3 regions of the Vibrio sp. Vb1574 genome follow, and region 3 is predicted to be linked to each of the others. Evidence: predicted binding sites of a transcription regulator. Region 3 holds the regulator's gene; each other region holds the start of a gene.
The links. The regulator CRP, encoded in region 3, controls carbon source genes, mostly activating them, when cyclic AMP is high. The targets are predictions, from matches to a motif close to TGTGANNNNNNTCACA.
Positions count from the first base shown of each region.

Region 1 (7,485 bases), on a different contig from region 3:
CCTGGTTCCGAAAACAAAGCCGTGAGAAGAACCTCGAAGCAGGTCGTGAAATCCTTGAGCATGAGTTAGCCAAAATTGGCGCAACGTTAAAAGATGCAGAGCATTACGCCCTCAAGCGGTTTAACGTCAAAACACCAGATGAATTGTATGTTGGGGTAGGTAGCGGTGATTTGCGCATCAACCAAATCATTAACCATATTAACGCGTTAGTTAACAAGCCAACGGCAGAGGAAGAAGACCAGCAAGCACTGGAAAAACTGCAAGAAGCTGAGCATAAATCACCCGCGCAAAGCCGACCGAAAAAAGACGCAGTTGTAGTAGAAGGCGTCGATAACCTAATGACACATCTAGCACGTTGCTGTCAGCCAATTCCAGGTGATGATATCTGTGGTTACATCACGCAAGGTCGCGGCATTTCAGTACACCGTAGTGACTGTGAACAGTTAGAAGAACTGCGCCATCATGCGCCAGAGCGTATCATTGATACTGTCTGGGGCAGCGGCTTCGTCGGGTCATACATCCTCACCGTCCGTGTTGAAGCGATGGAGCGAGGTGGTCTACTCAAAGACATTACGACACTGTTCGCCAACGAAAAGATCAAAGTGACCAGTATGAAGAACCGAGTCGATTACAGACGTCAACTTGCCATCATGGACTTTGACCTAGAAGTCACCAATATTGAGGTGCTTTCGCGGGTTTCGAAACGTGTGGAACAGATCAAGGATGTCATGACGGTGAAACGCCTCGGCTAAAACTCTCGTCATAGTTATCGTTGTAGCGTTGTTGACTGCACGCACTCGCTCCATCACATGGTGAACCATGCTCAGGAGTCTCGTTTGTTTGTCGCCTAGCTACAACTTCAACTATTTACAGAGTTACACTTGCGTCATATTTGGCTTTTTATCTGCGTTAGCTGCACTTATTCCGACGTGCCGGCTCAGGGGCATCACATAGTAGGCTATGCTCAGGAGTCGCGAAAACTTGTTGCCTTGTCAAAGTAACAATTACTTAGTGAAAGCTGCTGAGAAAATATAATGTAGAAGGTGAGTGGTTTTGGCTGCTCACCTTTTTCTTTAATAGAAAGGTTTAAAGGAACAAAAAATGAGTCATCCAATTGAACAATTAGAACAAATCATGGCGAAGTTGCGTGACCCAGAAAACGGTTGCCCTTGGGACTTAAAACAAACCTTTGACACCATCGTTCCGCATACAATAGAAGAAACCTACGAGGTGGTGGACGCGATTCAAAATCGAGATTGGCCCAATCTAAAAGAAGAGCTAGGGGATTTGTTGTTTCAGGTGATTTTTTACAGTCAGCTAGCGAAAGAGCAAGAGCTGTTCGACTTTTCGGATGTCGTCGAAACCGTGAACGAAAAACTGACTCGTCGCCACCCGCATGTTTTTTCAGATGTTGAGTTTGAATCTGACGAGGAAATTAACGCGAACTGGGAAGCGGAAAAAGCAAAAGAAAAAGCCCTAGTAGGCAAAGCGGAAGAAAGTATCCTAGACTCAATACCAAACTCTTTGCCGGCACTTTCTCGTGCTACAAAAATTCAGAAAAAATGTGCAAAATTTGGGTTTGATTGGGATTCACTTGGCCCGGTTGTCGATAAAGTACGAGAAGAAATTGACGAAGTCATGGAAGAGGCACTGCAAGTTCAGCCCGATGAAGAGAAAGTTGAGTTGGAGCTCGGTGATTTGCTATTTGCGACTGTCAATTTGGCTCGCCACCTTGATAAAAACCCAGAAGTCGCACTAGGAAAAGCAAACGTAAAGTTTGCGCGACGTTTTAAACAAGTTGAAGGCAAGGCCCAGCAGTCAGGCAAAGTACTTACAGATTGTTCTTTATCAGAACTTGACCATTTTTGGGATGAAGTAAAACAAGAAGAATCGAGGCAGAGGTAAACTGGCAGAATACATAATATAAGGTCAGCTTGTTTGGTTACACGAAAACGGACTTTGGTTTGTCTTTGCTCACTTTGATTTGAAGCAAAAAATAAAAAATTACGGTGTGATAGATTTCACGTTGTGGCGGTAAGGAGCTTCTGGTATATTTATCTCCCGTCCAGAAGCACTCCATTTCCCTCATTCAACCAATTTCAGGTTAAACATGACGACAAATTACATTTTTGTTACTGGCGGGGTTGTATCCTCTCTAGGTAAAGGTATTGCAGCAGCATCTCTTGCGGCTATTCTAGAAGCTCGTGGTCTTAAAGTGACTATGATGAAGCTTGACCCTTACATCAACGTTGACCCGGGCACAATGAGCCCTACTCAGCACGGTGAAGTGTTCGTTACAGAAGATGGCGCAGAGACTGACCTTGACCTTGGTCACTACGAGCGTTTCATCCGTACCAAGATGACCAAGCGTAACAACTTCACTGCAGGTCGTGTTTATGCCGACGTACTTCGTAAAGAACGTCGTGGTGACTACCTAGGCGCAACTATTCAAGTTATCCCTCATATCACTAACGCAATCAAAGATCGCGTTATTGCAGGTTCTGAAGGCCATGATGTGGCTATCGTTGAAGTTGGCGGTACTGTTGGTGATATCGAATCACTACCATTTATGGAAGCGATTCGTCAGCTAGCTGTTGAGCTAGGCCGTGAGCGCGCAATGTTCATGCACCTAACACTTGTTCCTTACCTAGCGGCAGCGGGCGAAGTGAAAACTAAGCCGACGCAACACTCTGTAAAAGAACTTCTATCTATCGGTATTCAGCCAGACATCCTAGTTTGCCGTAGCGATCGCGTTATTCCTGCGAATGAGCGTAAAAAAATCGCACTGTTCTGTAATGTTCCAGAAAAAGCAGTAATTTCAATGAAGGATGTAGACTCTATCTACAAGATCCCTCAGTTGATTAAATCTCAAGGTCTAGATGACCTTGTGTGTGCTCGCTTTGGTATTACTGCTCCTGAAGCAGACCTTTCTGAATGGGAACAGGTTATCTACGAAGAAGCAAATCCTACTGGTGAAGTAACCATCGGTATGGTTGGTAAATACATTGAATTACCAGATGCATACAAATCTGTGAACGAAGCGCTTAAACACGCTGGCTTGAAAAACCGCCTAAGCGTCACAATTAAGTATGTAGACTCACAAGATATCGAAACAAAAGGCGTTGAACTTCTAGAAGGTTTGGACGCAATCCTAGTACCAGGTGGCTTCGGCGATCGTGGTATTGAAGGCAAGATCCGTGCGGCTCAATATGCACGTGAAAATAACGTGCCTTACCTAGGTATTTGTTTGGGTATGCAAGTTGCACTAATCGAATACGCGCGTAACGTTGCGGGTATGGAAGGTGCACATTCAACAGAATTTAACAAAGAGACGAAGTACCCTGTGGTAGGTTTGATCACAGAGTGGGTAGACGAATCAGGTAGCGTAGAAGAGCGTACTGAAAAGTCTGACCTAGGCGGTACGATGCGTCTTGGTTCACAGCTATGTCACCTAGAGAAAGGGACTAAAGCTCGTGAACTGTACGGTAGCGCGACGATCCATGAACGTCACCGTCACCGTTACGAAGTGAATAACGTGCTTCGTCCGCAAATCGAAAAAGCAGGCCTAAAAGTATCAGGTCTATCTGCGGACAAGAAGTTAGTGGAAATGATTGAGAACCCAGCTCACCCATGGTTTGTAGCGGCTCAGTTCCACCCAGAATTCACCTCGACTCCTCGCGATGGACATCCATTGTTTGCAGGTTTTGTTAAGGCTGCGGGCCAAAACGCACGCGGCGAATTCGAGAAGTAAAAGGATACGGGCGGCGGCGAAGGTTGTGCTGCTGCCCTTTAAGATTGACATTTATATTTGAAACGAGAGGAAACATTAATGTCTAAGATCGTTAAAGTTCTAGGTCGTGAAATCATCGACTCACGTGGTAACCCAACTGTAGAAGCTGAAGTACACCTAGAAGGCGGTTTCGTAGGTATGGCGGCAGCTCCATCTGGCGCATCTACTGGTTCTCGCGAAGCTCTTGAGCTACGTGACGGTGACAAAGCACGTTTCCTAGGTAAAGGTGTTCTTAAAGCAGTTGAAGCTGTAAACGGCCCAATCGCTGAAGCTCTAGTTGGCAAAGACGCTAAAGACCAAGCTGCAATCGACGCAGTAATGATCGAACTAGACGGCACTGAAAACAAATCTAAATTCGGTGCTAACGCTATCCTAGCTGTTTCTCTAGCAAACGCTAAAGCTGCTGCTGCTGCGAAAGGCATGCCTCTATACGAGCACATCGCTGAGCTAAACGGCACTGCAGGTCAGTTCTCTATGCCTCTACCAATGATGAACATCATCAACGGTGGTGAGCACGCAGACAACAACGTTGACATCCAAGAGTTCATGATCCAACCTGTTGGCGCTAAGACTCTTAAAGAAGGTCTACGTATCGGTGCAGAAGTATTCCACAACCTAGCTAAAGTTCTTAAGTCTAAAGGCTACAGCACTGCAGTTGGTGATGAAGGTGGTTTCGCTCCTAACCTTAAATCTAACGCTGAAGCTCTAGAAGTTATCGCAGAAGCTGTTGCAGCTGCTGGTTACGAACTAGGTAAAGACGTTACTCTAGCTATGGACTGTGCTGCATCTGAGTTCTTCGACAAAGAAGCTGGCATCTACAACATGAAAGGCGAAGGTAAAACTTTCACTTCTGAAGAGTTCAACCACTACCTAGCTGAGCTAGCTAACCAATTCCCAATCGTTTCTATCGAAGACGGTCTAGACGAGTCTGATTGGGATGGCTTCAAGCACCAAACTGAACTACTAGGTGACAAGCTTCAACTAGTAGGTGACGATCTATTCGTTACTAACACTAAGATCCTTGCTGAAGGTATCGAGAAAGGCGTAGCTAACTCTATCCTTATCAAGTTCAACCAAATCGGTTCTCTAACTGAGACTCTAGCTGCAATCAAGATGGCTAAAGACGCAGGTTACACAGCAGTAATCTCTCACCGTTCTGGCGAAACTGAAGATGCAACTATCGCTGACCTAGCGGTAGGTACAGCAGCAGGTCAAATCAAAACTGGTTCTATGAGCCGTTCTGACCGTGTTGCTAAGTACAACCAGCTAATCCGTATCGAGGAAGCACTAGGTGAGCGCGCTCCTTTCAACGGTCTTAAAGAAGTTAAAGGTCAAGCTTAATTCTTCACTAAATTAGCAGCTTAACTTAAAGCTTTTAAAACACCCTGCTTTGGCGGGGTGTTTTTTTATATAACGGAAGCGCTAAGTGAGCGCGCTCCTCCATGTTTCAAGGAAGCGGTCTTAAAGAAGTTAAAGATCAAGCTTAATTCTTAACTGAGTTAACGGCTTAACTTAAAGCTTTTGAAAACGCCTCACACTTGCGGGGCGTTTTTTTATACAACGGAAGCGCTAAGTGAGCGCACTCCTCCATGTTTCAAGTAAGCGGTCTCAAAGAAGTTAAAGATCAAGCTTAATTCTTATTGAGTAAAGTTTCGCTAAATAGCTTTTTGAAACCATCGCTACGGCGGTTTTTTGTATTTATAGGTTTGTATTTTTGGCTCTTACTTTGGTCATGGGTAAGGAGCGCTTCCTATGAGCTTGTTTCATTTTGCTGCTTATTTCTTGTAAGGAGCGTGTGAGTCTCCCTTTCTCCCCTAGAGGCAACCTCGCATTTATGCTATATATGTCACCTTATCTAATTCCTTCCGGTACAGAATGTTAGCAGCGATATGCGAATCTTTGTTATAGCCCTTACGCTACTGTTTGGCTTGCTTCAATACACTCTATGGTTTGGTAAAAACGGAGTGTCTGACTACTACACAGTAAAAGATGAAATTGAAGTTCAGCAACAAGTGAACAGCAAGCTACAAGCTCGCAACAATGAAATGTTCGCTGAGATTGATGACTTAAGGCAAGGTCTTGATGCGATTGAAGAACGTGCGCGTCATGAGCTCGGTTTAGTTAAAGATGGCGAGACTTTTTACCGCATTATAGGTGAGGAAAACCATTAAAATGTTGGATATGAACTCATCGCATATCGCAATTGTGCCTGCTGCTGGTGTGGGTAGCAGAATGAAGGCAGATCGCCCTAAGCAATATTTATTGATCGAAGGTAAGGCGGTACTGGAACATACCGTAGAGAAACTGCTTTCTCACCCAAATATTTCTAAGGTTGTCGTTGCCATTACTGACGGCGACCCATATTACCCAGAATTGTCCATTGCTAAGCGCCCAGATGTGATTCGTGTAGCTGGTGGTAAAGAAAGAGCAGACTCTGTGTTATCAGGGCTAAACTATGTCAATGAGCATCTGGAAAGCGAGTGGGTATTAGTTCACGACGCTGCAAGGCCATGTGTATTAACATCCGACATTGACCGTTTGATTGATGTTTGCTGCGCCCACTCAACGGGTGGCATTCTCGCATCTCCTGTGAGAGATACAATGAAGCGAGCAAACGCAGTACAAGATATCGATCATACGGTAGATAGAGAAGCATTGTGGCATGCACTTACTCCACAAATGTTTAAAACTCAGCAGCTTACTCAAGCACTGGCTGACGCATTAGAACAGGGTGTAACCATTACCGATGAAGCCTCGGCTTTGGAATGGCTAGGCGAGAAGCCAGCCTTAGTTCAAGGGAATGCGAACAATATAAAAATCACTCAGCCAGAAGATCTTGCGTTAGCCGAGTTTTATCTAAGCCGTGAGCGCGGCGAATAAAGAAAGGATAGAAAATGATTCGAATTGGTCATGGTTTCGATGTACATAAATTCGGTGGTGAAGGCCCAGTCATTATTGGTGGTGTAGCAATCCCTTATGAGCAAGGTTTGATTGCACACTCAGACGGCGATGTAGCGTTGCATGCGTTAACGGATGCTCTGCTGGGCGCGATTGCTGCCGGCGATATTGGTCGTCATTTCCCAGATACGGATGATAAATGGAAAGGCGCAAACAGTCGTGAACTACTGAAAGACGTTTACCGTCGAGTCAAAGAGCAAGGCTACCGCCTTGGCAATGCTGATGTAACCATCATGGCACAAGCGCCTAAAATGGCACCACACATTGACGCAATGTGTGCGGCAATTGCCGAAGATCTAGAAACCGACATTAGTAACATCAACGTAAAAGCGACGACGACAGAACGTCTCGGTTTTACCGGACGCAAAGAAGGTATTGCAACGGAAGCCGTTGTACTTCTGTTTAAGCAATAACTAGCAATTTGCTCTTCTAAGCTGTGATATCAGCGGAAACACATCATGTCAGACATTTTATCTTCATTGGCTTACCTAACGGGTAAGCCAGTTGCATCGGCAAAAATCAAAGCGCAGCCAGAGCACTTTCAGGTTCGCGAAGATTTAGGTTTTGCCTTTACGGGCGAAGGCGAGCACCTAATGGTTCGTATCCGTAAAACGGGCGAGAACACCAGCTTCGTTGCTAACGAGTTAGCAAAAGCCTGTGGTGTTAAGTCGAAAGACGTTAGCTGGGCGGGTCTTAAAGACCGTCATGCGGTGACGGAACAGTGGTTAAGTGTCCAT
Region 1 is NZ_JAWOTC010000001.1:322,207-329,691, reverse strand. Features, by position in the region: gene relA (GTP diphosphokinase) at 1-752, shown strand, start outside; gene mazG (nucleoside triphosphate pyrophosphohydrolase) at 1,102-1,905, shown strand; gene R7O12_RS01425 (CTP synthase) at 2,111-3,751, shown strand; gene eno (phosphopyruvate hydratase) at 3,830-5,131, shown strand; gene ftsB (cell division protein FtsB) at 5,680-5,961, shown strand; gene ispD (2-C-methyl-D-erythritol 4-phosphate cytidylyltransferase) at 5,963-6,670, shown strand; gene ispF (2-C-methyl-D-erythritol 2,4-cyclodiphosphate synthase) at 6,685-7,161, shown strand; gene truD (tRNA pseudouridine(13) synthase TruD) at 7,207-7,485, shown strand, end outside.
Region 1: a site for CRP is predicted at 2,011-2,026, ahead of R7O12_RS01425 (CTP synthase). Genes of this name have one in related genera too.

Region 2 (7,485 bases), on a different contig from region 3:
CTTTCATAAACGGATTAATTTTTAGCTAGGAGGCGCAAGATGAAACATTACGTTGTTAACACCACTGCTTGCGCTGATCGTATGCCTATCGCTCCGATAACCCTTAAATCGGATGATACCAATACCACTGGCTCACAAGATAAAAATTAATCCGTAACCTATCATATTTATTACTAGGCTGCGGGAAAGTAGCGGCTTAGTATCAACAGAATATTTCTGTTCATTTTACGCATTATTTTTCCCAGTCGAATACATCGATAATCGGAGAAAATATTATGCGTCACTCTATTTACTTACAATTGGCCACTTTGCTATTAAAAGCAGACCTTAAACGCGAAGAAAAGCAATGGCAGCGTACCATACGCCGAACTGCTCATGATATTCCATGGACGAATGTTCATCTATTGAGGGATATTGGTTTAGATCGCGATGGTCGTTCTACACGTGCCAATGTTCCGGATGCAGTAAAAGTTGAACGTCGAGTTCGTCACCTTCGTCGAGTCTTAACGTCGCGAATAATGACGTAATCGTTAGCGTGTTGGGCTGACTGAGTTGCTAACGAGTCATTCAACACGCTTAACTTTTTATATGAAGTATGACTTCATTGGATAAACAGCTGATCTTGAAGATCAGCTGTTTTCGTTTGAAGGTGGTAGTGTTAAGGGCAAGGATTCGAGTAAGTTGTACCTATTGCTTGAATTTCAGTAAGTAGTTCGTCGCTAAGTTGCAAATCAATACTGTCGATATTGGCTTTTAATTGGTCTAGGTTTGTTGCTCCGATAATGTTAGAAGCAACAAATGGACGCTGATTGACAAACGCGAGCGCCATTTGTGCAGGGTTTAGGCCATGCTCTTGAGCTAAATTGACGTAAGCTTCGGTCGCTTTAACACCTTGCGGAGTGAAGTAGCGCGCAAAACGCTCCCACTTAGTGCATCGAGCGCCTTCAGGTTTTGCCCCGTTTAGGTATTTACCACTCAGGCAGCCAAATGCCAAAGGAGAGTAGGCAAGTAACTGAACGCCCTCGTAATGGCTGATTTCAGACAAGCCAACTTCGAAGCTGCGGTTCAATAAGTTATATGGGTTTTGAATGGAGACAATTCTTGGCAAATCGTGTTTTTCTGCCAAACGCAATAGCGACATCACACCCCACGGCGTCTCGTTGGATACGCCGATATAGCGCACTTTACCTGCATTCACTAATTCAGTAAGCGCTTCCAACGTTTCAATTAACGTGACTTCTTCTTGTTTGTCAGGGTATGGGTAGTTGAGTTGACCAAAGCAGTTGGTTTGACGCTGCGGCCAATGTAGTTGGTACAAATCGACATAATCGGTTTGTAGACGATTAAGGCTGTCATCAATTGCTGTATGGATGTGGCGACGATTAAGGCTCATGTTGTCTCTGATGTGAGGAACATTGCGAGGGCCTGCCACTTTTGTTGCCAGTACTACTTTCTCTCTTTTGCCGCTTTTTGCTAACCAATTACCGATGTATTGCTCGGTGAGCCCTTGTGTTTCCGAGTTTGGCGGTACAGGGTACATCTCTGCGGTATCGATGAAGTTCACCCCATGATCGAGGGCAAAGTCGAGCTGTTCAAAGGCGTCCTTTTCTGTGTTTTGCTCGCCAAACGTCATAGTGCCGAGGCAGATTTTACTGATCTCAAGTGATGAGTGCGGTAGTTTTGTGTATTGCATATCACGTCCTTGAAGAGTTACCGACTAAATAAGTGACTCCAATATAGGGGATTTGTAGCCGCAATCGCAAATGATTTACGTATAAAGGAAGAGCAAACTCGAAAGCTACAGTTAGCCTAACTACACTTAAATGATCGTGTGAAGGAGGTATGTTATGCAGAAGCATCAATTGGACATGTGGCTACATGGTCCACATAAAGATACTTATAAAACTCCCAAAGTATTTGTGATTGGGTGTTCTGATGTCTCTGACTATCTTTTAGCTGTGGAGTACAAGCATCAACTTGAGCCGATTAAAGACGGTGAAGACCCGATACATTTTGGCTCTCTAGACTTAGTAAAAGAAGAACTATTGAGGCTAGGGGTCGATAAAGCGTATTTAAGGCTGCGCAATGCGTATGACGAATGTGGCACTGAAGAGGCAGCCTCATACTGCGATATTGAGTTATCGCTCGTGACGCACTAAATAGCTGATATAGTTTTATTCTGGTTGAGTGTTAATGTAGTGCTTGAGTAAGATCTGTTCAGTAAACTGTGTTCTAAGGTAAAAGCCTCGGGGCAGAGTTTTCATCGGCTTACCATTTGAGTTATATGCTTCGGTGAGCGCTTTTGCATTTGCGGCTTTAGGGCGAAGATGCAGCGCTTCTCCGTGTCTGGCGGAAATTTGATCAAATCTTCCCAAGACGATCATCTCCATTAACTCTTCCCAGTCATTTCGCAAAATCCGTTCTTCTTCTTCATCTGGTGACCAAATGAGTGGACTGCCCACACGTCTTTCAGGGAGTGGGATTTCTCGTTCTCCTTCTACGGGTACCCAAAGGACACGAGATAGCTTGTTTCGAACATGACTTGTTTCCCATGTAAGACCATGAACACCAGTGAGGGGCGCCACAGAAACAAAGGTTGTTTCTAAAGGTTTGCCAGAGTAACTGATCGGAATACTTTTCAACTCGATCCCTAGTTTTGCGAAATCTTGTTGAGGTTTACTGCCAGCTGGAGCGCCCAAGTGCCATTCGAGTAATTGACCCACCCAACCTTTATCACGTTTTAAGTTTTCAGGAACAATCATATTCGCCTCGGCGGCCAACTCAGCAAAACAGAGTCCTGCCATATCATGCGCTCGTTCCAATAGCTCTGCTTCTGTTTGTGGTTCTGGTTTCATAGTTACAAGGTGGTATTACAAAAAATATAGTTTATCAAACTCCGACCAAATCTACTGTTTAAGATTTCACCGAGGCGGTGTAAGAACGATCAATTCATAACTTATCCACAGGTGGAGGAGGTATTGATAAGATCCTGGCGGGGTCTGTATGAATAAACAGGGGTTAAAATGCATTTTTGGGGTTGATTTTGTTGTAATCATCTAAACGAATAGCAGGTGAGTGTGGATAAATAGCCTGTTGGTGGATCTTTGACCGATCTGAGTTTGGTGAAAAGATCATCAAGAAACTGAAGATCGAATAATCGTTGTTTTTAAAAATAAATACTTTTTTATCAATGTTTTATGTTTGTTTTTTTGTTTCTTCATCTGTTTTGCTTTTGATGGGATTGAACTGAATTACTCATTTGAATTGAATTCTTCACAAAGTTATTCACAGAAAAGGTGAATAAATGTGGGCAATGTCTCACTCTTGTGTTGATAAGGTATGGTTTGATTAAAAGATATCCAAAAATGGTGAAAAGGTAATAAATCTTGCTCATATCACATCAGTAAGTTTGCTAGTAATGGGGATATGTGGAAAAATCACGGTAATAAAAAATTTATTCATAGAGGTTAGCCAGTGATAGATGGCGATGGTTACCGACTTAATGTTGGTATTGTGATATGTAATAACCATGGTCAGGTCTTCTGGGCTAAACGATACGGGCAACACTCATGGCAATTTCCACAAGGTGGGATTGACGAAGGTGAAACCCCTGAACAAGCCATGTTCAGGGAGTTATACGAAGAAGTCGGTTTAACGAAAAAAGACGTTAAGATCATTGCAACAAGTCGTCATTGGTTAAGATATAAGCTACCAAAGCGATTGGTGCGTTGGGACTCCAAGCCTGTTTGTATCGGCCAAAAACAGAAATGGTTTCTGCTGAGATTAGAATGCGATGAGTCTCGCATTAATATGCAACGCGGAAAATCCCCTGAATTTGATGGTTGGCGCTGGGTAAGTTACTGGTATCCAGTTAGGCAAGTTGTTTCTTTCAAGCGAGATGTTTATCGACGAGCGATGAAAGAATTTGCATCCTTAGCCATGCCTTTTCGAGAGAGAAAAGCGAAAGGGAAAAGAAAAAAGCAACGTAGAGGATAATCATGCTCAGTCAGCTAAGGGAAATAGTTGAGAAAGTCTCCAGGGTCGATGATGTGCATCTGGCACTCGATATATTGGTGAAAGAGACTTGTGCTGCCCTTAGTACTGAGTGCTGTACTATCTATCTTGCTAATGAAGAAATGCAGCGCCTTGAGTTAATGGCAACTCAAGGCCTTATTTTTGAAGGTGATAGTATTCATATCAACTTCAATGAAGGCTTGGTTGGGTTGGTAAAACGAAGCGCTGAACCCCTTAACCTTGCCGAAGCCTCAAAACACCCCGAGTTCAAATTCTTTCCTCAACTCGGCGAACAGATTTACCACTCTTTTTTAGCTACTCCAATCATTCATCGTAAACAAGTTTTAGGTGTGTTGGTGATCCAACAAAAAACGCCGCGCTTGTTTAGTGAAATGGAAGAATCGTTTCTTGTTACCTTATCCGCTCAGTTAGCGGTGCTCATTGCACATGCGCAGAATCTTGGGCATTGGCAGTTAGCATCTAAACCCACGGTATTAAAAGGTTTGCCTGCGTCTACTGGTGTCGCGATTGGAGAGTTTTGGTTCGACAATACCCAGCCGAGTTTATCGGATGTTTTCCCTTCGTCCACGTTAGATAAGGAACGCGAGCACGAGACATTACTGGTGGCCATAGAGCGAGCGTTAAATGACTTTCGCCGTATGCGGAAAAAGCTGGACAGTGAAATCAACAAAGATGCGCTGGCGATCTTCGATCTGTTTACTCACTTACTGAATGATCCGATGCTTCGCGGTGATTTGAAGAAGCAGATTGAAAAAGGAGATAGGGCAGACTGGGCGTTACGCCAAGTTGTAGAGTCATACTCGAATCGATTTGCAAGAATGTCGGATGTATACATGCGTGAAAGAGCGCAAGATATCCGAGAGTTAGGGCAAAGGCTGCTCTATTTTCTGCACAACAGTGAGCAAGAAAATTCTGCAATTGATCGTCCCATTATTTTGGTGGCGAACGAACTCACTGCCACCTTGCTCGCTTCTGTACCTAAAGAGTTTTTGTTAGCCGTCGTATCATTAGAGGGAGGCGCAAACTCTCACGCTGCCATTTTATCTCGAGCTCTTGGGGTCCCTGCAGTCATGGGCGCCAACATTAATCCGGATGTGGTGAATGGCAAACTCGGGATAGTCGACGGCTATACGGGTGAGATCTTCTTAGAGCCAAACCGCCAGTTGTTGCGAGAGTATCGCAGCTTAGTAAGCGAAGAGTCTGAACTGTTTGCCATGGTAAACAAGGACCTCGCACTCCCTGCGGTTACGCAAGATAATCACCATATCGAAATTATGCTGAATGCGGGACTCAGTGCAGACAGTAATATTGCCATCAACACAGGTGTTGATGGTGTTGGGTTGTACCGAACTGAGATTGCATTTTTACTTCAGCATCACTTTCCTTCGGAAGATGAGCAGTATCATCAATACCAAGCAATACTTAACAGCTATCCGAATCAACGAGTAGTGATGCGTACTTTGGATATTGGTGGTGACAAACCTTTGCCGTATTTGCCCATCGAAGAAGATAATCCGTTTCTAGGCTGGCGTGGCATTCGTTTTACATTGGATCATCCAGACATTTTCTTGATCCAGCTGCGTGCAATGTTAAGAGCGAGTGCAGAAAGCGGAAACTTAAGTATCTTATTGCCAATGGTGTCAGGGGTAAAAGAGCTAGACGATGCCATTAGCTTGATTAATCAAGCTCACAGCGAAGCCGTTTTGCTTGATGATAGAATTCAATTCCCACAAATTGGGGTCATGATTGAAGTACCATCGATGGTGTATCTGTTGCCAACGATTGCTCACCGTGTTGATTTTGTTTCTGTCGGGACAAACGATTTAACTCAGTATTTATTAGCGGTAGATAGGAACAATTCGCGCGTAGCGGATGTCTATGAATCTATGCATCCTGCGGTACTGTTAGCGCTTAAGCAAATCCATGAGGTGTGTGATAAATATCAGGTGCCCGTGTGTATTTGTGGTGAGCTAGCGGGTGATCCATTTGGCGCTCTTCTCTTACTTGGGTTAGGGTATACCAGTTTGAGTATGAACACCTCCAACGTGGCTAAGGTGAAATATTTGATTCGTCATAGTCAACAAGAAGAATTAGAAAAATTAGCGGAGCAAGCAATGACAAAATCCTATGGGGAGGACATTCATCAAATGATGCATGACTTCTTCATTCAACAGGGCTTTGCGGGCTTTATCCGTGCAGGTAAAAAGTAGGAAATCGTGACCGTCTCTTTATTTTTGTTATTGTTGGCGCTAGGCGCTTTTGTGGGTGTGATGGCGGGGTTACTCGGTATCGGTGGTGGTTTGATTGTTGTTCCTGCCTTGTTGTATTTGCTTCCTCTTGCTGGGATCTCTCCAGAAATGAGTATGCACATGGCCTTAGCCACTTCGTTAGCGAGTATTATTGTCACGTCTGGCTCATCGGCGATGAATCACCTTAAGCTCGGCAATGTCGATATGTTTGTCGTAAAATGGTTGATGCCTGGTGTGGTCATTGGTGGCTTTGTTGGTGCCAATATTGCTGAGTGGATCCCTACACACTATTTGCCGAAAGTGTTTGGTGTCATTGTTCTTTGCCTGTCAGTACAAATGTTTCGTTCCATTAAAGTTACGAGCAGTAAACCTATGCCGAGCAGCCCTGTGACTGTAGTTTACGGCACGGGAATTGGTGTCGTATCAAGCCTTGCTGGTATTGGTGGTGGCTCACTGTCGGTACCATTTTTAAATAAACATGGGATAGAGATGCGTAAAGCGGTGGGCTCATCCTCCGTTTGTGGTTGCGTGATTGCTATTTCTGGTATGATCGGCTTCATCTTACATGGCTATAAAGTGGAAGGCTTACCTTCATACAGTATTGGCTATGTTTATCTTCCCGCTTTATTAGCGATTGCTATGGCCTCGATGCTCACAACAAAAGTGGGTGCGAAGCTCGCAACTAACCTTCCAACTGCGGTATTAAAAAAGATATTCGCGGTGTTCTTAATGTTTGTTGCAGCGACCATGCTGCTCTAAGTTTGTACCCAAGTCATTCTCGCTGAACCAAGCATCTAGAGGTTACTTGGGTATATTTATTTTGTTGTGATAAGAAGAGAATGATTTATGTCTCAGGGATATATTGAATTTCCCAATATTGATCCGGTTTTAATCTCTATTGGTCCTGTTTCGGTTCGTTGGTACGGTTTGATGTACCTTGTTGGCTTTATGTTTGCTCTATGGTTAGCGAACCGACGTGCGGATAAGCCTGGAAGTGGTTGGACACGAGAGCAGGTTTCTGATTTGTTGTTCGCAGGCTTCCTTGGCGTGGTGATTGGTGGCCGTGTAGGCTACGTGCTTTTCTACAATTTTGAGCTCTTCCTGGCTGACCCTTTGTATCTATTTAAAGTGTGGACCGGTGGTATGTCTTTCCACGGGGGCTTACTGGGTGTGATTACTGCGATGTTCTGGTATGCACACA
Region 2 is NZ_JAWOTC010000024.1:41,793-49,277, reverse strand. Features, by position in the region: gene R7O12_RS15245 (hypothetical protein) at 276-527, shown strand; gene R7O12_RS15240 (NADP(H)-dependent aldo-keto reductase) at 659-1,693, opposite strand; gene R7O12_RS15235 (DUF6482 family protein) at 1,848-2,159, shown strand; gene mutH (DNA mismatch repair endonuclease MutH) at 2,175-2,855, opposite strand; gene rppH (RNA pyrophosphohydrolase) at 3,475-3,996, shown strand; gene ptsP (phosphoenolpyruvate--protein phosphotransferase) at 3,999-6,245, shown strand; gene R7O12_RS15215 (sulfite exporter TauE/SafE family protein) at 6,252-7,043, shown strand; gene lgt (prolipoprotein diacylglyceryl transferase) at 7,131-7,485, shown strand, end outside.
Region 2: a site for CRP is predicted at 3,306-3,321, ahead of rppH (RNA pyrophosphohydrolase). Genes of this name have one in related genera too.

Region 3 (7,485 bases):
AGCGCGATATCAGTTTAAACGTCAACGCAGACACCCCCGTCAAGGATCTCTGATGGGGGAATTGTTCCTACAATATAGTTAGGATCTTCTTGCATCTGGAGGGAGTATTGATGCTAGTAGTTCGCCCTATCGCGATGTCGGATTACGACGCACTGCACACTTGTGCGGTGGAGTCTGGTCACGGATTTACATCTCTACCGGTTAACGAAGAACTGTTAACCAATCGAATCAAACATTCAGAGTACAGCTTTGGTAAGCCAGATGTGGCAGAACCAGGCGATGAAGGCTACCTGATGGTTGGCTTTGACTCTGAAACGGGTGAGGTTGCGGGTACCACCGGAATCGAAGCATCTATCGGCTGGGATGTCCCATTTTACTCATATCACATTAGTAAAGTTGTGCACTCGTCGCCAAAGCTTGGCGTTAACAACGTCGTTAAACTGCTTACTTTTGGTAATAACTACACGGGTAACAGCGAAATTTGTACCTTGTTCTTGCGTGAGAAATTCCGCCAAGGTCTGAATGGTCGTCTAATGTCGAAGTGTCGTTTCCTAATGATGGCAGAGCACCCAGAGCGCTTCTCTGAAACGATCTTTGCGGAGATGCGTGGCGTTTCAGACGACGAGGGTAATTCACCATTCTGGCAATGGCTCCAAGAGCATTTCTTCTCTATCGATTTCACTCTTGCAGATTACCTGACAGGTATCGGCAAGAAAGGCTTTATCGCCGACTTGATGCCGAAACTGCCTATTTACATCAACCTGCTCAGCCCAGAAGCGCAAGCCGTGATTGGTCAAGTACATGACAACACGCGTCCAGCGCTGAAGCTGCTTGAGCGTGAAGGTTTTACCAACCGAGGCTACGTCGACATCTTCGATGGTGGCCCAACGGTTGAGTGTGATCTGCGTAATATTGAGTCGGTACGTCATTCATTCCGCGCGCAAGTCAAAATCTCTGAACATTCCAGCACACAAGACTTCTTGATGTGTAATTCATCTTTCGAGAACTTCCGTGCGACAGTCACTAAGGCGGCGTATGACGCAGAGACACAGAGCGTAATGATCGCACCAGACGTTGCAGATGCACTTTCGGTTGAAGAAGGGGATTTCGTTCGCCTTCTTCCGCAGTAACAGACGACAGAATTTAAGGATAGAAACAATGACACATTGGATTGCAGGTGAATGGGTACAAGGTCAGGGTGAAGCATTTACGTCTCTGTCGCCGTACAACCAAGAAGTGATCTGGCAAGGCAAAGGTGCAACGGCAGAGCAGGTGAACCAGGCGGTATCTGCAGCGCGTGAAGCGTTTATTGACTGGAAAAAGCGCCCATTTTCAGAGCGTGAGGCAATCGTGTTGGCTTTTGCGGAGAAAGTAAAAGAGAACAGCGAAAAAATCGCCGAAGTCATTGCCAAAGAAACTGGTAAGCCAATTTGGGAAACGCGCACTGAAGCAGCGGCAATGGCAGGTAAAATTGCCATTTCGATTCGCGCTTATCATGACCGCACTGGTGAGGCGAGCCGTGAAGCAGCAGGCAACCAAATCGTATTGCGCCACCGCCCATTGGGCGTGATGGCGGTGTTTGGTCCTTACAACTTCCCAGGCCACCTACCAAATGGTCACATTGTGCCTGCGCTACTGGCTGGTAACACGGTAGTCTTCAAACCGTCTGAGCAAACGCCATGGACGGGTGAATTGGCAATGAAGCTATGGGAAGAAGCCGGTCTGCCGAAAGGCGTGATTAACCTTGTTCAAGGCGCGAAAGAAACTGGTATCGCGCTCGCTGACGCAAAAGGCATTGATGGCGTACTGTTTACGGGTAGCGCGAATACGGGGCATGTATTACACCGTCAATTTGCGGGTCAACCGGGCAAGATGCTCGCACTAGAAATGGGTGGTAATAACCCGATGGTGATCTCTGATAAATATGGTGATTTGGATGCCACGGTTTACACCATCATCCAGTCAGCGTTTATCAGTGCTGGGCAGCGTTGTACGTGTGCTCGTCGTTTGTATGTGCCATTGGGTGAAAAAGGCGATGCGCTTATCACCAAGCTCGTCGAAGCGACACGCAATATTCGCGTAGACCAACCATTTGCAGAACCTGCGCCATTTATGGGACCGCAAATTTCGGTCGCGGCAGCCAAGTTTATTCTTGATGCACAAGCTAATCTACAGTCTCTTGGCGGTGAAAGCTTGATTGAAGCGAAAGCAGGAGAGGCGGCGTTTGTTTCTCCTGGCATCATTGATGTAACGAACATTGCTGAGTTACCAGATGAAGAATACTTCGGCCCACTTCTGCAAGTGGTGCGTTACGAAGGGTTAGACAAAGCCGTGGCGCTAGCAAACGATACGCGCTTTGGCTTATCTGCTGGTTTGGTCTCAACCGACGACCAAGAATGGGAATACTTCGTTGACCACATTCGTGCAGGTATCGTGAACCGTAACCGCCAGCTCACTGGTGCAAGTGGTGATGCGCCATTTGGTGGTCCGGGAGCGTCGGGTAACTTGCGCCCAAGCGCTTACTACGCAGCAGATTACTGTGCGTACCCAATGGCATCAATGGAAGGTCAAGAGACTGTCTTGCCTGCAACATTGAGTCCAGGTGTAGCGCTATAAGTTTTAATAATAGAGTCGCAACTATGCATTGCGGCTCACCTTGCCGGCGCATCATTTAGGTATGGGTTGTAGTGATCGTTGGCAGAACACGAAAAGTGAGCAAAGACTCGGAAAAGCGTGTTGACTGACTGGCATTTACCGTCACAGGTTGATGGTTGCTCGTTCATTATTCTGGACAACTTTTGTTGTGAACGAGCAGCCAACTTCCGCTTACCTTTAAACTCTACATCTCGTAACAAGGAGTCGTTATGACGCCCGATGTGTTATTTGAATCGCTATGGCAAGATTACATTCAACGTCTTTGCCCTTCGGCTGCTAAAGTGCATCAGCTGCTTCAAGAAGATGAGCCTCTGATTAATGATCATATAGCTTTACGTACCTTCAATATCGCGCCTCTTGGTATTGAAACTCTAGCTAAGCCATTTGTAGCTATTGGTTACAAGGCGTGTGGTGATTACGTTTTCGAAAGCAAAAAGCTGGTTGCTAAGCACTATGAGCACCCAGATCCGAAGCAACCTAAAGTATTTATTAGTGAGCTAAAAGTTGAAGAGTGCTCTCCTGAGCTACAAGAGATTGTGAAAAATTTGGTGGCACAAGTCGATGCTGACAAGCTGAACGATAGCGCATTCTTACATGGTGGACGCTTGTGGGATTTAAGCTTTGCTGATTACCAAACGTTGGCTAAAGAAAGTGAGTACGCATCTTGGCTTGCGGCGCATGGTTACGGAGCAAACCACTTCACGGTGAGCGTTAACCAGCTCAATGAATATGAAGAAGTGAAGCAGGTAAACGATCATCTGCGTACCGCTGGGTTTACCATTAATGAAAATGGTGGTGAAGTGAAGGGCACTCCTGAGGTGTTGCTAGAGCAGTCATCGACCATGGCAGATAAAGTAGCGGTTCGTTTTAGCGAAGGCACTGAAATTATCCCTGGCGGGTTTTATGAATTTGCTAAGCGCTATCCGATGGAAAATGGTGATTTGTACCCAGGTTTCGTGGCCGCTTCAGCTGACAAAATCTTTGAAAGTACGAATGGCTAAGTTTTAGGGTTAACCTGTTAAGCTTACTCATTAGTGTTCGCTGCACCCTATCTCATTTGGTCATGAGTAAATAAAAAGCCACCAATGTTGCCATTGGTGGCTTTTATAATTTTGTTCGTGTCACTCTAGTTCGAGATTAACGAGTACCGTAAACCACGATGGTTTTACCGTGAGCAGAGATTAGGTTCTGCTCTTCTAGCATCTTCAAGATACGACCTACTGTCTCACGAGAACAGCCAACAATTTGACCGATTTCTTGACGAGTGATCTTGATTTGCATGCCGTCTGGGTGAGTCATTGCGTCTGGTTGTTTTGCAAGGTTCAGAAGCGTCTGAGCGATACGACCAGTTACGTCTAGGAACGCCAGGTCACCCACTTTTTGGCTAGTTACTTGAAGACGACGAGCCATCTGCGCAGAAAGACGCATTAGGATGTCTGGGTTTACTTGGATAAGCTGACGGAACTTCTTGAAAGAAATTTCAGCAACTTCACAAGGAGATTTAGCACGAACCCAAGCTGTGCGCTCTTGGTCTTCCTCGAATAGACCAAGTTCACCAATAAAGTCTCCTTGGTTTAGGTAAGAAAGGATCATCTCCTTACCTTCTTCGTCTTTGATAAGAACCGCAACAGAACCTTTAACGATGTAGTACAAAGTTTCTGCCTTTTCGCCCGCGTGAATTAGCGTGCTCTTTGAAGGGTACTTATGAATATGACAGTGTGAAAGAAACCACTCTAATGTTGGGTCGGTTTGAGGTTTACCTAGAACCATAATATCTCACTTCCTCTGCAGGGTACGCTTGCGCTATCCATATTTTAGCTAAGCCTGAATTAGGCCTACTAGAATAAGAGCACTTTTTATATGCTGCAAGCTCTCTTGTGTTTCGGTAAGAAATAGTATCCTTTTTCGAAAACGATTTCTTGATTTTAATCGTGCCATGATTGAGATTTTGTAAGCAAAACTGTGCACATGATCACGGTATGAAAAGTAAACATCTTCGCAGGCAGGTTTTTAGCCAATTTTCCCTGTTTCGATGAGCTGTTGTAGGATAGGCCGAACTATGAGCTCCATTGCAAAGCTCATCTTACCGCCGGGTACGACAATCGTGTTGTGGCGTGACATGAATGAGCCATCAATCATGGCCAGCAGATATGGGAAGTCGACATTCTTGATACCGCGTAGGCGAATCACCACAAAACTCTCATCCAAACTAGGGATGCCTTTTGCATTAAGTGGGTTGGAAGTATCAACGGTCGGTACGCGCTGGAAGTTGATGTGAGTACGAGAAAACTGCGGAGTGATATAGTTGAGGTAATCGTCCATGGATCGCACGATTGAGTCCATTACCGCTTCACGCGAATGGCCGCGATCGCGAGTGTCACGTACGAATTTTTGTATCCACTCTAAGTTTACAATCGGCACCATGCCGATTAAGAAATCCACATGTTGAGCAACATTAACATCGCCATCGACCACGCCACCATGTAACCCTTCATAAAACAGAACGTCGCTGTTTTCGGGTAAGTCTTGCCACGGTGTAAACGTGCCTGGCATTTGATTGTAGGGAACCGCTTCGTCAAACGTGTGCAGATAACGGCGCACGCTGCCAGTGCCGTCATGCCCGAACTTACGGAAAAACTCTTCTAATCCCGGGAAGTCATTAGCTTGTGGGCCAAAGTAGCTAATGTGTCGACCTTGCTCGCGGGCTTTGCGAATTTCGATGTCCATTTCTGGGCGAGTAAAGCGATGGAAGCTATCGCCTTCAACCCATGCGGGTTTAACGTTCATCATATTGAACATTTTACGGAAGGCTTCAGATGTAGTGGTCGTGCCGGCACCGGACGAACCAGTAACCGCAATAATTGGGTGTTTAGCTGACATGACAAACCTTGTCGAAAATTACTTACCTGTAATGTGCAGTAGAGTTACTACTGCACGGTCGATATCCCACTATAGCACGTAACAATACCTTGTCATCGAGTGGGATACGGTAAAATGTGAAGGGTCTAAAATTTTGTTTTATGTTGAATATCGACGGTTTCGTGTAGCTCAGAGAACACGATAACCGCTTCACCTTTTTCCAATTGAGCTTTAACTTGATCAATTTTGTCTTGCAAAGAAACCTCGACGGTTCCGTAATCCGTTCCTTCGCGTAAGACGAATTCACGAATTAAGTTTTCCAATGTTTCCGGCGCAATGTCTTGCCATGGAATGATCATAAATACCTCTAACTTTTATGATGAGCGGCTAGTTTACTGCGTTCGTTGCTTGGATACAGCAGAAAGGTAATCTGCGGCGATACTTTCGTAATACGCGGGCAGCGCTTCCTCCAACCAAAACTTAGGTTTTAACGCCGTTCCTGTTAGGAAGCCAACATGGCCACCGTGTTCAAAGAGACGGTAATCAATGTTATCTGGCAGAACAAACTTCGGTATCACATCATCGGTCATGAACGGATCGTCTTTGGCATGGATGATCAGTGTGGGTAGCGTGATTTGCTGTAGTTTACTTAAGCCAGAGCATTGGTCGTAATAATCTTGTGCGTCTTTAAAGCCATGCAATGGTGCGGTAATCAAATCATCGAATTCATACAGCCGTGTGACACGTTTGATTGAGTTGTAGGACAGCGCCAGCTCGCCATGCAGTAGATGATGCTTTTGTAACGCGTTACGTTTCAGTGAAGAAAGCAGATAACGGCGATACACTTTTGAAAAGCCTTGTTCTATACGGTTCGCACACGCCGCTAGGTCTAAAGGCGCTGAGATAATAGTCGCTGCATTCAAAATAGGGTGGTCTTTATATTGGGCTAAATAATTCGCCAACATGTTACCGCCAAGAGAAATACCAACCGCAACTTTGGGGTTATCAGGAAAGCGTTGCTCAAGGTGCTCTAAGAAGTGGCGGGCGTCAGTCACTTCACCAGAATGATAGGCGCGAGCTTTCTTGTTTGGCTTACCGCTACAACCGCGGAAATGCATCATCACCGACAGCCATCCAGATTGAGCAAATGCATTCATTAGCCCATTGGCATAAGGGCTATAGAAGCACCCCTCTAATCCATGAAATAAAACAAAAATCGGCTTTTTTTGTGCAGGCTCTTGGGTTGGGTCCTCGCTCCACGCGAGATCGAGAAAGTCGCCATCGGATGTATCGAGGGTTTGCCAAATCGGCGTAAACAACGCTTTTTTGCGAATAAAACGCGGCAAAAGCGTTTGGAGATGCGGGTTTTTGATCCCGGCGGCTGCGAAAAATTGTGTCATACCTAACTGCTCTTATGCGGTCCTTCGGTGTCCGTTGAAGAACTTATTAATATAATCCTTTATAAAGATTATAGGTATTCTACAGAGTTATGGGCGTTTTGGTGGTTGAATGTTTGGCACCGGAATAGCAAAGGCTTGCTGCAAATGCTCCCCACCGAGTTGACGACAGTATCTCAACGTCAGTGGGTCACCATCATTTTTGAGTAGTGCAAGTGAGTTAATGCAGTCCACCAAATCCGCTTGTTGCTGCTTTTCTAGTTGCAGCTCAAACTGCAAGGTCTCACGATACAAAGCGTCATTGACTTGAGACTTAAGGTGGCGACGAAGGTCGCGAAAGGAGTGAAGTAAAGTTTCGCTCCTACCTAGACAGTCTTGCACCAAGGACCAGTCTTTTTCTTGGAAAATGAGTTGCTGCTCATCGAGCCATCTGAGCAGCAGGAGTAGGTTCACGTTACCGTGGTAGTTGTTCTGTAATGATAAACACGCCTCTTTCACTTCTCGCACACCATAAAATTGCAGACTAAACTGCCAAAGGTGTTCTAGGGTGAGTGTGTATTCAGCGTGTTGATTA
Region 3 is NZ_JAWOTC010000031.1:33,291-40,775, forward strand. Features, by position in the region: gene R7O12_RS17070 (aspartate aminotransferase family protein) at 1-1, shown strand, start outside; gene astA (arginine N-succinyltransferase) at 111-1,130, shown strand; gene astD (succinylglutamate-semialdehyde dehydrogenase) at 1,159-2,616, shown strand; gene R7O12_RS17085 (DUF1338 domain-containing protein) at 2,865-3,656, shown strand; gene crp (cAMP-activated global transcriptional regulator CRP) at 3,793-4,425, opposite strand; gene R7O12_RS17095 (phosphoribulokinase) at 4,666-5,535, opposite strand; gene R7O12_RS17100 (YheU family protein) at 5,661-5,873, opposite strand; gene R7O12_RS17105 (hydrolase) at 5,907-6,914, opposite strand; gene R7O12_RS17110 (TIGR02444 family protein) at 7,002-7,485, opposite strand, start outside.